DNA from 3 places in the Pseudalkalibacillus sp. JSM 102089 genome. Region 2 is predicted to be linked to each of the others. Evidence: riboswitches for the same ligand, from Rfam matches in the RefSeq annotation. Region 2 holds a riboswitch; each other region holds the start of a gene.
What was found. Region 2 has a riboswitch for S-adenosylmethionine ahead of ABVF21_RS11970 (methionine biosynthesis PLP-dependent protein). Riboswitches for the same ligand answer to the same signal wherever they lie in the genome.
Positions count from the first base shown of each region.

Region 1: another riboswitch for S-adenosylmethionine. It lies ahead of ABVF21_RS16825 (Na+/H+ antiporter NhaC family protein); the one in region 2 lies ahead of ABVF21_RS11970 (methionine biosynthesis PLP-dependent protein).
Region 3: another riboswitch for S-adenosylmethionine. It lies ahead of msrA (peptide-methionine (S)-S-oxide reductase MsrA); the one in region 2 lies ahead of ABVF21_RS11970 (methionine biosynthesis PLP-dependent protein).

Region 1 covers NZ_JBEWYW010000008.1:146,972-151,261, reverse strand. The annotation lists gene ABVF21_RS16840 (DNA polymerase thumb domain-containing protein) at 1-174, shown strand, start outside; gene ABVF21_RS16835 (YolD-like family protein) at 189-518, shown strand; gene ABVF21_RS16830 (alpha/beta fold hydrolase) at 678-1,517, shown strand; SAM riboswitch class I at 1,711-1,814, shown strand; gene ABVF21_RS16825 (Na+/H+ antiporter NhaC family protein) at 1,885-3,180, shown strand; gene ABVF21_RS16820 (hypothetical protein) at 3,269-3,946, opposite strand; gene ABVF21_RS16815 (SLC13 family permease) at 4,240-4,290, shown strand, end outside.
Region 2 covers NZ_JBEWYW010000004.1:262,096-266,385, reverse strand. The annotation lists gene ABVF21_RS11980 (Na/Pi cotransporter family protein) at 1-694, opposite strand, end outside; gene ABVF21_RS11975 (DUF1189 domain-containing protein) at 932-1,741, shown strand; SAM riboswitch class I at 1,827-1,937, shown strand; gene ABVF21_RS11970 (methionine biosynthesis PLP-dependent protein) at 2,012-3,142, shown strand; gene metC (cystathionine beta-lyase) at 3,129-4,290, shown strand, end outside.
Region 3 covers NZ_JBEWYW010000001.1:297,020-301,309, forward strand. The annotation lists gene ABVF21_RS01335 (hypothetical protein) at 1-1,079, shown strand, start outside; gene msrA (peptide-methionine (S)-S-oxide reductase MsrA) at 1,126-1,776, opposite strand; SAM riboswitch class I at 1,876-1,989, opposite strand; gene ABVF21_RS01345 (Na+/H+ antiporter NhaC family protein) at 2,077-3,480, opposite strand; gene fni (type 2 isopentenyl-diphosphate Delta-isomerase) at 3,676-4,290, opposite strand, start outside.

The DNA.
Region 1 (4,290 bases), on a different contig from region 2:
GAAGTGCAGTTGGACTTATTTAATGCGTCACGCCCAAAGCAGCGGGATCTCGGATATGTGATGGATTCGATCCGGGAGAAATATGGCTCAGATGCGCTGCTTCGTGCCGTTTCATACACAAAGGCCGGTACGGCACTGCATAGAAGTAAACTTGTGGGTGGTCATAAAGCATAGAAGGGGGAAGAAGCGTGATACGTGATCGCGGAAATATAAAATGGACGTCAATGATGTTACCTGAGCATGTGAAAGAGCTAAGAGATTGGAAAACCGAAGAAAAAAGAAGTGGAAAGCCGGTACTTGATGAACAAAAAATGGCGGAAATGAATGAAACGATATGTGAAGCAATGGCCGTTCACAACTCGCTTTGTTTTCAATATTTTAGCGGAGGTGAAACGAAAACTCTCTTTGGATATGTGCACTATGTAGATCCACTTACGAAAGAACTGCGTATTATTGACCATAATGAAAAAAGGACAACGATAAAGCTGCTGGACCTTGTGCACGTAGAGTTAGAATGAAAAAATGGAATATCCTCTCGGTTGTAAAAAAGTTTTTCATTTCAGGATTGGGGTAAAATAAGTATAAAGTCAAACCTGAATAAGTGAGACCATCCTTTCTGGTTAGAAACGAAGAGTAAATCAGATCAGGTGAATTTAAAATCCGGAGTGAGATGAAAGATGCTATTAGCTCAAAATCTTAAACAAAATACGGAAAAGATCAAAGGAATTGATATTCACTATGAATACTATAGAAATGACACAGCCGTCGATCGGCCAGTATTAACGCTTCTTCACGGTTTTCTATCGTCGAGCTTCAGCTTCAGAAGATTGATACCATTATTAACAAAGGCATATACTGTTGTTGCCATTGATCTTCCCCCGTTCGGAAAAAGTGAAAAGTCTAATCGTTTTGTCCACTCTTATCATAATTATGCGGAAGTGGTGGTTGAACTTTTAGAAAGGCTTTCAATTGATCATACTGTTATGATCGGCCATTCTATGGGTGGGCAAGTAGCAATGAGAGCCTCGGCTATGAAAGATGATCTCGTTAGTAAGAATATTTTACTGTGCAGTTCAGGATATCTTGAAAAGGCTAAACAGAGTCTAGTGTATACATCGTATTTACCTTTTTTCTCGGTATACTTGAAAAGGTGGCTTTATCGAAAAGGTGTCAGAGGAAATTTGCTTAATTGTGTTTATGATCCTTCCCTTATCGATGAAGAAATGATGGATGGATATATCCAACCTTTCTTCAATGAGGGTATCTTTCGGTCATTAGTTAGGATGATTCGAGATCGCGAAGGAGATTTGTCAGAAGCTGAACTAAATCAAATTCATACACCTAGCCTACTAATATGGGGAGAGAACGACAGAGTTGTGCCTTTGAAAATTGGGAAGCGTCTCAGTAACGATCTCCCAAATGCTAAACTGATCATCTATGAAAAAACTGGTCACCTTCTACCAGAAGAAAAACCGGCATCGATTATGAAGGATATTGAGTGGTTTTTGGGAAAATAAAGATTGATCTAATGCAAAAATTGGTAGTCATACAAAGCTTGAACCAGACTAGTTAATCAGGTAAACTCCTTTAAGGATGAGGAGTTTATTTTGATGCAGTTAATCAAAGTTGACTCATCAGAATAATGCGTGATAAAGTAAAGCTCGTTATGAAAAAGTAAAATGAAGCATGCGCTCATTGATAATTGTATATTTCTTATTAAGAGAAGTGGAGGGACCTGGCCCAAAGAAGCTTCAGCAACCTCTGATCATCAGAAAGGTGCTGCTTCCAGCAAGAGAAATCTTGAGAGATAAGTGCAAAAGCCTTCTTCTCTTGAAGTGGGCTTTTTTTATTGAGACAGAATAAAAGATGAAGGAGACATGAATAATGGAGAAAGAAATAAAGGGGAACGGCCTGGCTTTACTTCCTCTTGGAATATTTATTGTGCTTTTTATTGGTACAGCTATCATAACAAAGGACTTTTATAGTATGCCTGTTATTCTCGCTTCTCTAATTGCGGCGGGCGTAGCTCTTTCGATGAATCGAAAAGAAAGCTTTATGAAAAAAGTGGAAGTGTTTTGTCGTGGAGCAGGTAATACGAATATCATATTAATGATTTTAGTCTTTTTACTGGCTGGGGCGTTTGCCGGAACAGCTGAAAAAATTGGAGCAGTAGATTCGATTGTTAATTTAGGTATATCGATTCTACCAGCTAATCTTTTAATCGTAGGTTTATTTGTTATTGGCTGTTTTATTTCTATTTCGATGGGTACATCGATGGGAACAATTGTAGCGCTTGCTCCCATTGGAATTGGAATTGCAGAGCAAACCGGAGTTGCCCCGGCGCTGGCTTTATCAGCAGTCATAGGTGGGGCAATGTTTGGTGACAATCTTTCTATGATTTCAGATACTACAATTGCGGCAGTACGCACACAAAATACGCAAATGAAAGATAAATTCAAAGTAAACTTTTTTATAGTCTTGCCAGCTGCTATCGTAACAGCCATTATATATGGTGCTTTAACGATGGGAGAGCAAGCAAAGGTTGGAGGAGAACACGCATTTAATTTCGTTACAATTATTCCTTATTTAGGTGTACTGATCGCAGCGATCGCTGGTGTTAATGTTCTTATTGTACTTGTAAGTGGTACCTTATTTGCTGGGATTGTAGGTTTATATAACGGAACATTTGGAATGAGTGGACTGATCTCCACGGTTACAGAGGGCATAAAAGGGATGGAAGACCTTGCCATGATTGCTCTTGTCATCGGAGGGATGATTGAAGTCATTAAGCATAACGGAGGAATACAATACGTATTGGACAAAATCCTGAGCAAAGTAACTTCTCGTAGAGGAGCAGAGTTTGGTATCGCCGGTCTCGCAAGCGTGCTTGATTTATCAACAGCTAACAACACCATTTCGATCATAATGGGGGGGCCACTTGCGAAAAACATTTCCGAAGAATATGGGGTAGACCCACGAAAGTCTGCTAGTATTCTTGATATTTTCTCAGGTAGTATACAGGGCATGCTCCCATATGGGGCACAGGTGCTTGCAGTAGCAGGTCTTGCGTCGATTTCGCCACTCGCTCTACTACCGTATTCAATTTATCCAATCCTCATTGCTATTGCAGGAATTATTGCGATTTTCATCAACTATCCCTCTTTTTCGAAAAAGGGCTAAAGTGATAGTGAACAGAATCTTGAATTAAAATTTGATATGAGCATTTAAAAAGCAGGTAGCTCAAATTTGGGCTACCTGCTTTTTTTTATTATCCTTCGATTTGTTTTTGAAGATGCACAATTCGTTGAGGAAGAATGTACAAGTATTCAATAAGTGAATCTAGTAAGTCGATAATTAAGTTGGCCGTTTCTTCACTTGTAGCTTTCTCAAGACAAAGGAGGTGATTTAAATTACTACCTTTGCCTAGTAGGTGTCCTAGTTTTACAATTGGTTCTTCTAAATCAATCTGCTTAGCAAGTGTTTCTAGCTGTTTAGAAAGTGGCTGTCCTAGCTCATTTTCAGAAAGAAAACTACCTGTAATGCTCTCAAGAACACGATTAGCCATTACAGCCGTTGCAGTCCAATCCTTCATGTTATGTACATTCACTGCTGAGCGATAAACACGCTCAAGGTCATCGGGTAATCTAGCTGTGCTAGTCAGTCTGCCGAGCGGCTCTCGTGTAAAAGAGGTTTGATGCACGAAAAGCTCAACTTCTTCTCCGCGATCATTATGGGACGTTTTAATGAGTATGAAAAGCACAGCTTCTTTACAAATAGAGCAGCGAGAAAGCGTGGAGAACACAGCCTGATTAATTTGGTAATCGAACTTCAGTTGAAATGAAGCGTCGTTTCCACATTCTGGACATTCTGTATTAGCTGATTTTGGAAGCTTTGTTTGTCCGTATTTCACAACCGAATTAATAGTAGTCTGTTGTATCTTTCTCATCATATACCCCCTGGATCGATTTTGAGCAACTTGTTGTGGATTGTGTATCTATTCTTACATTTAATCATTGAGTTTATTTATTTTGAATTATAAAAACATATCATCAACTTATAATTTTCGCCCCTAATGGAAATTTAAGGGGGTTTGAAATGAATTACTTGTATGGAAATGGAAAAACGAATCAAAAGTCCTTTCTTGAAAGAGAGTAATAAAGTACCAAAATTGTGAATTTATTGACAGATGTGGCGAGCGAATTCTACACTATAGTTTAATGAACGATAGGAGGTATGACTATGGAACAACACCTTTGGAACCAATTATGGAAAGAACATGATCGAGCAAAA
Region 2 (4,290 bases):
CTAGAACAGCAGTTACAGTTGTACCAATGTTATCTCCAAATAATACTGGCATAGCTGCTTGAAGATTCATTGCATCTTGGGAAAACAAACTTTGAAGTACCCCAATGGTAGCGCTAGAACTCTGAACGATTACAGTAAATACAGTACCAATTACTACCCCTAATATTGGATTGTCACTCATACTAAGTGTGAGATCATGGAAAGCCTGAAGACTTCTTAAAGGTTTCATACCATTACTCATAAGTTCTAAGCCATAGAACAATCCACCAAAACCAAATATTATCTGCCCAAGATAAGTAATCTTTTTGTTTTTAACAAAGAAGATTAATGCTGCACCGAGGAAAATTATTGGTAAGGCGTAATCTTTAATAGGTATACCAATAATGAATGCAGTTACTGTAGTTCCTATATTAGCACCCATTATAACTCCGATAGCTTGCCTTAGGGTCATAAATCCTGCATTTACCAATCCCACTGTAAGAACTGTAGTACCTGAGCTAGTTTGTAATAAGATAGTAACTACAATCCCCGCAAGCACACCCATAAACGGGTTAGTGGTAAAACGATCGAGAATATCTCTTAATCGATCACCTGCTGATCGTTGAAGGCCATCTCCCATATACTTTAGTCCAAACAGGAAAATACCAAGACCTCCCACAAACTGAAAGATCATCTCCTGAACGTTGAGTTCCATCATTTCAACCCCTTGCACTTATGTTTTATTTTTTTCGACAATACTCAACAAAGTCCCTTGTCTATTATCTACATCGCTCCCTCCTTTGTAAAGAGTTAATCTAGAATTGTAAATATATTATGCCGAAAACAAACATGTTTCAATAAAGTTTCATTAAGAATACTGTTCCCACCTCTCTATATAAGATAAACTGATTGGGTGGAGAAATACTCCACATTTAGAAAGGAGATTATTAATTTGAACGTTTTTAAACAACTTTACTACAGCTTATTTTCCCCAAATATGATGGCCCGGTTCCGTTTTCAAAAGCTAGGTAAGCCAATATTGTACGTATTTTTACTTATGTTCCTTTCTTCTGTGCCAGTTGGAATTATGACGGCTTTATCCTTTACAAACGCTTATGAGGATCTCAAAACACATATATCAGATTTACCAGAATTCACTTTAGAGGATGGATCTTTAACAAGTGAGCAGTCTGAACCGCTTATTCGACAAAATGATGGAAATACTTTTATTTTTGATGCGACAGACCAGACAAATCCTGATGATGTTGATCAATATGATTCCGTTATCGCTTTCCTAAAAGATCGTATAATCGTTGTAGATAGCGGCGCTAGACAAGAGTTTAATTACAGTAACTTTAGTTCGATGACGTTCACGAAGCAAGATGTTAATGAGTTAAGTAATAACCTAGACAACTTGCTCCCTATCTTTATTCCGTTACTGATATTCGTTATCTATTTGTTTCAAACCGGCCTTAAGTTTATAGGAGTTACCGTACTAGCTACAATTGGACTACTATTGAGAAGTATTACCGGAAGAAAAGCTTCTTATAAACAACTTTGGGTCTTATCTGTTTATTCAGTAACAATTCCAACGCTCTTCTTTGCGATTATGGCCCTCATTAAAACAGCAGTCCCTTTAGGATTCCTACTCTATTGGATGGTGGCCATCATGCTACTTTATCTTACGATTAAAGAAATCCCGTTACCAAAAAAACGGGTAACGAACGAGCGAGCAAATGATCCAACAGAAGAAAAATTTTGATAATTTACTCAAATCCCTTGCTTTTCACTTTAAAGTGATGTAGATTATGAAAAAAGCGACACAATAAAATTCCATATATTTTCAATTCTTATCAAGAGAAGCAGAGGGACTGGCCCTATGAAGCTTCAGCAACCACCGGATAATTTCCGGTAAGGTGCTAACTCCAGCAAGTTGATTTCAACTTGGAAGATAAGAAGAAGAGCAACCAAAGTCTTCTTCTTATAGAGGGCTTTTTTTTATTGCCCTTATTCAATGAAAAGGAGATTGATTATGTCGAATAAACAGTTAGAAACACTACTTGTCCAATTAGGTAATCATTCAGATACTAAAACCGGTGCGGTAAATCCTCCAGTGTACTTCTCCACATCGTATAGCCATGAAGGCATCGGTCAATCCACCGGATTCGATTATTCAAGAACCAAAAACCCGACACGATCCATTTTAGAATCCGCTATATCAGAACTCGAACATGGGGATCAGGGATTTGCTTTTAGTTCCGGAATGGCTGCGATTCAAGCAATCCTTGCCATATTCAAAAGCGGCGACCATATTCTCGTCTCAGATGATTTGTATGGTGGGACTTATCGATTATTTGCCCATGCTGAAAAACATTATGGTATCTCCTTCACATATTTTGATACACAAAGCAATGTACAACTTTCATCACTCCTAACTCACCGTACAAAAGCCATTTTTGTTGAGAATCCATCTAATCCATTAATGAAATTAACAGATCTTGAAAAAGTTGCACGGATAGCAGAAAACAGGGACCTATTATTTATTGTAGACAATACTTTGTTCACCCCTCTTCTACAAAACCCACTACTGCTTGGGGCGGATATCGTCGTGCATAGTGCCACTAAGTATTTAGGCGGTCATAATGATATTCTCGCAGGGCTTGTGGTTGCAAAAGGTGAGAATATTTGCGCTGAAATCCAACAATACCAAAACGGTGCAGGCGCTGTGCTTTCTCCTTTTGATTCCTGGTTATTAATGAGAGGCATGAAAACCTTGCCACTCAGAATGAAGCAGCATGAAGAGAATGCCAGAAAGGTAACTGAATTTTTAACGAATCATGAAGCAATAACAGACGTTTTTTATCCAGATAAAGGTGGGATTCTTTCTTTCAGATTGCGGTCCGAAGAATGGGTAGATCTCTTTCTTAGAAAATTAACACTTGTCACATTTGCTGAAAGTCTTGGAGGGGTAGAAAGCTTTATCACATATCCTTCAACGCAAACTCATGCTGAAATACCAGAAGACATCAGACTTGAAAAAGGGGTGTGCAATCGACTGCTACGTTTCTCTGTTGGGATTGAAAACATTGATGACTTAATACAGGACCTGAATCAAGCATTGTCCATTTTTAAAGAGGAGGTTGTACAAATTGACAAATACTGATTATACATTTCAAACAAAACTTCTTCATAACGATCACAAATTTAATAAAGCTACGGGAGCTGTTAGCGTCCCTATCCAACAGGCTTCTACATTTCATCAGGTGGATTTTGACCAACCAGGAAAATACGATTACAGTCGTTCAGGCAACCCCACTCGCGAAGCGCTTGAAGAAACAATTGCCAATCTTGAAGGTGGGGTTAAGGGATTTGCGTTTGCTTCTGGGATGGCCGCTATCGCCACCTCTTTTATGCTTCTTTCACAAAACGATCACGTTCTTATATCTGAAGACGTCTACGGTGGGACGTATCGCATGATTCACGACGTTCTCGGTAGATTTGGAATTAAACATACTTTTGTAGACATGACAGATTTAAATGAAGTGGCGAGAGGTATTCAATCCAATACTAAAGTAATCTATATCGAAACGCCTTCTAATCCTTTGCTGAAGGTAACTGACATTCAAGCCGTTGTTAAATTAGCTAAAGCGAATAATTGTTTAACATTTGTCGATAACACCTTTATGACACCTGCTCTACAACGTCCGTTAGACTTCGGAGCCGATATCGTATTGCATAGTGCTACGAAATTCATTTCAGGACATAGCGATGTCGTCGCTGGTCTTGCTGCCGTAAAAAGTGAGGAATTAGCGGAACAGCTTGCATTCCTGCAAAACTCGTTTGGATCGATCTTAAGCGCTCACGATTCCTGGTTAGTTCTCCGTGGCTTAAAAACATTGCATTGTCGACTAGATCAATCGTCTAGATCTGCGTTTCGTCTTGCGCATGCTCTTACTAAAGAAAAGATGGTAGAAGAAGTCTTTTATCCAGGGCTTTCTTATCACCCTGGTCACTCCACTCATATTTATCAAGCCGCTGGTCCTGGTGCAGTTTTGTCCTTTCGGTTACCTGATGAAAATGCCGTGCGTCTATTCACAAAGCATGTTCAAATTCCTGTTTTCGCGGTAAGTCTTGGTGCCGTAGAATCAATTCTCTCCTATCCAGCTAGAATGTCACATGCTTCTATGCCTCCTATAGAACGCAGAAAACGAGGCATCACAGATGGATTATTGCGATTGTCTGTGGGACTTGAAAATCCTGATGATTTATTAAAAGATTTCAAAAATGGATTTGCAGCTATTAGAAAGCAAT
Region 3 (4,290 bases), on a different contig from region 2:
ACGGAAACATGACTTTTGATTTCCATTATAATATTGAATCTGTTATCGCACTTGCACCGACGGATTATCAAACACTTTCAGATCGAAAAATCGAAGTGGATGATGTCAATTATTTATTGCTTCAAGGTTCTTATGATAGTGATTTATCGGAATTCGAAGGCGACCGACAGTATAATGGGATTGATTTAACTGGCAGAAAAGAAGCTATGAAAGCAGCCCTTTATATTGATCGCGCCAATCACGGACAATTTAACACAACGTGGGGAGAAAACGATACGTATTTCCCTTTCACGCTTTTATTAAATAAAGAGCCTCTTCTTAAAGGCACTGAACAACGACAAATAGCCCGCACATATGTTGCTGGATTTCTTGAAGCGACGCTTCATCAAAATGAGTCTTATCAACCGATGTTTGAGGATTATCGCTATGCTCTCGAATGGCTACCTGATACAACATACATTAGTAAATACGAAGATCCTTCGTATCATATCTATAGCACTTTTGAGGAGGACGTTGATGTCACAACAACAACTTCTCCTTATATCACCATAGAGGCTAATAGCTTGCTGCAATGGTATGAAGGAGAGCTTGAATTTCGACGCGATAAAGAAAGAGGTACTCATGGGGTCTTTTTGAAATGGGATCATTCCTATTCAAAGAACGGCACGTACAAATTAAATTTCAAGAAAGCCCTTCAGGATCCATTTGCTTATACAATGAACAGTTCATTAACATTCACAGCAGCAAACCTTTCAGATCCATCTGACCAGCAACCTGTTGATTTCACAATCACGGCTAGTTCAGATAACGGAGCGTCCGCTAGTGTTAAGCTGAGTGACGTCATGCAGTTGCAAGGTGTTCTTCCTATTCTACACACAAAAACAAAATACTTCGAAGAAGGACGTTATGGTGAACCTACTGAACCGGTTCTCCAAACCTTTAATATCCCGATGCAGCAATTCTTAGAAGCAAACGATGCCTTTAATCCGAAGAAGATGAATGCTCTTACATTTGAATTTAATGAATCAGAGAAAGGAAAAGTCTATATTGACCAAATAGGTGTCAATCAAGGTGATTAACTAAAAAAGGCCTTCCCTCATGACGATGAGGGAAGGCTTTTTTCTATTATGAAATTTTGCAAGAAGACTGTCCACGCTTTGCAAGATAGCTTTGATGATATTCATCTGCTCGATAGAATGAAGTGATTGGTACAATTTGCGTCACAACTGGTTTTTTGAAGCGTCCGGATCGCTCGAGTTTTTCTTTCGCAATCAATGCTATTTCTGCCTGCTCATTTGAATGGTAAAAAATCGCTGAGCGGTAGCGTGTTCCGACATCTTCTCCTTGTTTATTTAAAGAGGTTGGATTATGATTTTCAAAGAAAACTTCTATAAGTTCTTCATAAGTAATGAGCGAAGGATCATATTCAACTTGGACAGATTCGGCATGGCCTGTTAATTCAGAATAAACATCTTCATAAGTTGGATTAATCGTCTCTCCTCCTGTAAACCCTGCTGAAGTTGAAATAACACCGTTCAATTGTTGAAATAGCGCTTCTACTCCCCAAAAGCACCCTGCTGCAAATGTTGCTTGTTCCACTGTGACCACTCCGTTTCCTTTTCTCTGTATGGTTTTATTTGATCGAGCATATATGTTTTCTAATTCATTTAGTGATAACATATAAAGTTGCTTTTCACCCTTCTTATATATCCCTTGTGAGAGAAGGGTCTTAATAAGCTGTTGTTTTCTTGCTTCGTTATCCATTAGTGTATGCAATATCAGTCTCTCCCTCTACTAAAACATATTTCCAAATGAGGGTGCATAAAAAAACCCTCATCTGCTCGAACAGAAGAGGGTTTGGATAGACCGAGCCTCTTCTCATTTTTCGACTTTCGTCGCAGGAATTAGCACGGTTCCAATTGAACACAAGTTCATAGGTCCGTTGCCGAGGTATCTAAGGGCCAGTCCCTCCACCTCTCTGAATAAGAAGATCCTTTAAACAAAGGATTATTAAGTTAGTCCCAATAATAAATGGTTTTAAAACGGATGTCAATACAAAAGTACTCATAAAAATAATTATATTACAAAAGAGATAACAAAGTAGCCAGCTGCAGTTAATCCCGCCGCTAATAAAGCTGGGCCAAGCTTAAATTTCGCATATGTCATAGGATTCAACTGCAAGATCCTCGCAACTGTATTCGTATTGTCACTTAGCGGAGAAGCAAATGCGCCAAATGTCCCACTCGCAAACACAGCTCCAATGACAACAGGGAGATCTGCTCCTGTAGAATACCCTAATGAAATACCAAGCGGCATTAAAATTCCCCATGTGCCCCATGATGAGCCAATAAAGTATGAAATAAACGCACCAACGAGAAATAAGACTGGTGGTACAAATAAAGTAGGAATCCAATCAAGGTTTGAGGTAACAAAAGATGAGAAGCCAAGAGCTTCTGTTGAAGCTGCTAAGCCCCAAACAACAGTAAGCAAGACGATGACCGGCATCATCTCATTACCCCCTTCGATAAAATAAGTAACAAGGTCCTTTAAAGAAAAACGTTGAAATAAATAGAAAACGAACGTTAAAAGTACTGTAGTGAGAAGTGCAAAGACCATCGCGTCGAGCACATCTGCTTCAATAAACGCCTTGATTAAAGAAGTAAACCCCTTCTGATAACCACTCCAATATGTGAGAAGAAGTGTTAGGAGAATAACTCCTCCAAGAGGTATTAATAAATTCATCGGTTTCGTAGGAAGATCCTTCGCCACTGCTGGATGACAATCTTCCCATTGATCATCAAGCTTTTTTTCCACATTACCTGCGTCTGTAGCAGGCGTTTTTCGATGATGGAAAAAACTCAAATAAAAGCCAATCAATAAAATACTAATCGAAAAAAAGTTATAAGGGATACTTTGAAGGAAGTAACGATAGCCATCTCCTTCAATACCTTCCGCCTTAAGTGAAAGCTGCACAACAGATGACATATAGCCGACAAAAGCGGTAGCAATTGGCATTAAGACAATGACTGGTGTTGCTGTCGTTTCTATCACAAATCCAAGCTCCTGAGGAGTGATTTTCACTTTATTTAAAAGAGCTTTCATGATTGGGGCTACCGTTACAATGCGGAAACTAGGAGCACTAAATGTTCCTAGCGTTGACACCCACGTCAGAAATAACGCTCCTTTTTTTGAGTTGATTTTGGATGAGGCAACTTGAACAAATCCTTTTATCCCACCAGTATATTTCATCAATCCGATTAAGCCCGTAAACATATATAGAAAAAGGACGATTTTAACATTATTTTCATCTTTCAAACCAGTCATTATAAATTCATAGAACTGTTGTAAACCAATGATCAATCCAGGTTTGTATATAAATGATGCTGTTAGCAAACCCGCCGTTAATCCTGGGATCACTAGTTTTGTTTTCATCGCAATGATAATGACAACGATAAACGGAAAAATGGATAACCAGGCCATTAGCGTCGCCCTCCTTAAGCTCTAGTTTGCTCTCTAGAGAACGACCTATACTACGGGAACCGATAATGTTGATTCCTCATTCATATGAGCAAGTGGAGTTGCTCGAATTCAATGGTGCCATATGGGTTAAATAAGACAAATTGAACATCGTTCCTTAACTTATTCATACAAAAAAGCCAGAGCTCAGTGCTCTGACTATTTCTTTTTTAATGCGCTATTGTATTTTAATCTATTGATCGATGCAGCTCCAATTCCAAACATAGCCGTTCGTAATTCGAACTCAATTCGCTTTAATTGATCTGATAGCGCTTCTTCACTATCATCTACCGCATTTTCAAGTAATGCCCTACCAAATCCAGACACATCCGCACCGAGAGCAATAGCTTTAGCTGCATCTACACCATTTTTTAGTCCGCCACTTGCAACCATCGGGACATCGGGATGCTGTTTCCTTACATCAATAATACAATCAGCTGTCGGATTACCCCAATCTTGAAAAGCTTCGGCAGCTTGTTGTCTTAATGTTTGATGGGAACGAAAACTTTCAACTTGAATCCAGGATGTTCCACCCGCTCCAGCAACATCAATAAAACTGGCACCTGCACTTATAAGACGCTGAGCACTCTTCGCATCGATTCCCATGCCAACCTCTTTAATACCGAGTGGAACAGGGATCGCTTTTGCTACTTCTCGAATTTTATCGATTAAATCTTGGAAATTTGTATCACCCTCAGGTTGGAATACTTCTTGTAATGGATTTAAATGAAGCAGAAGCGCATCAGCTTGAATGAAGTCAATCGCTCTCTTACA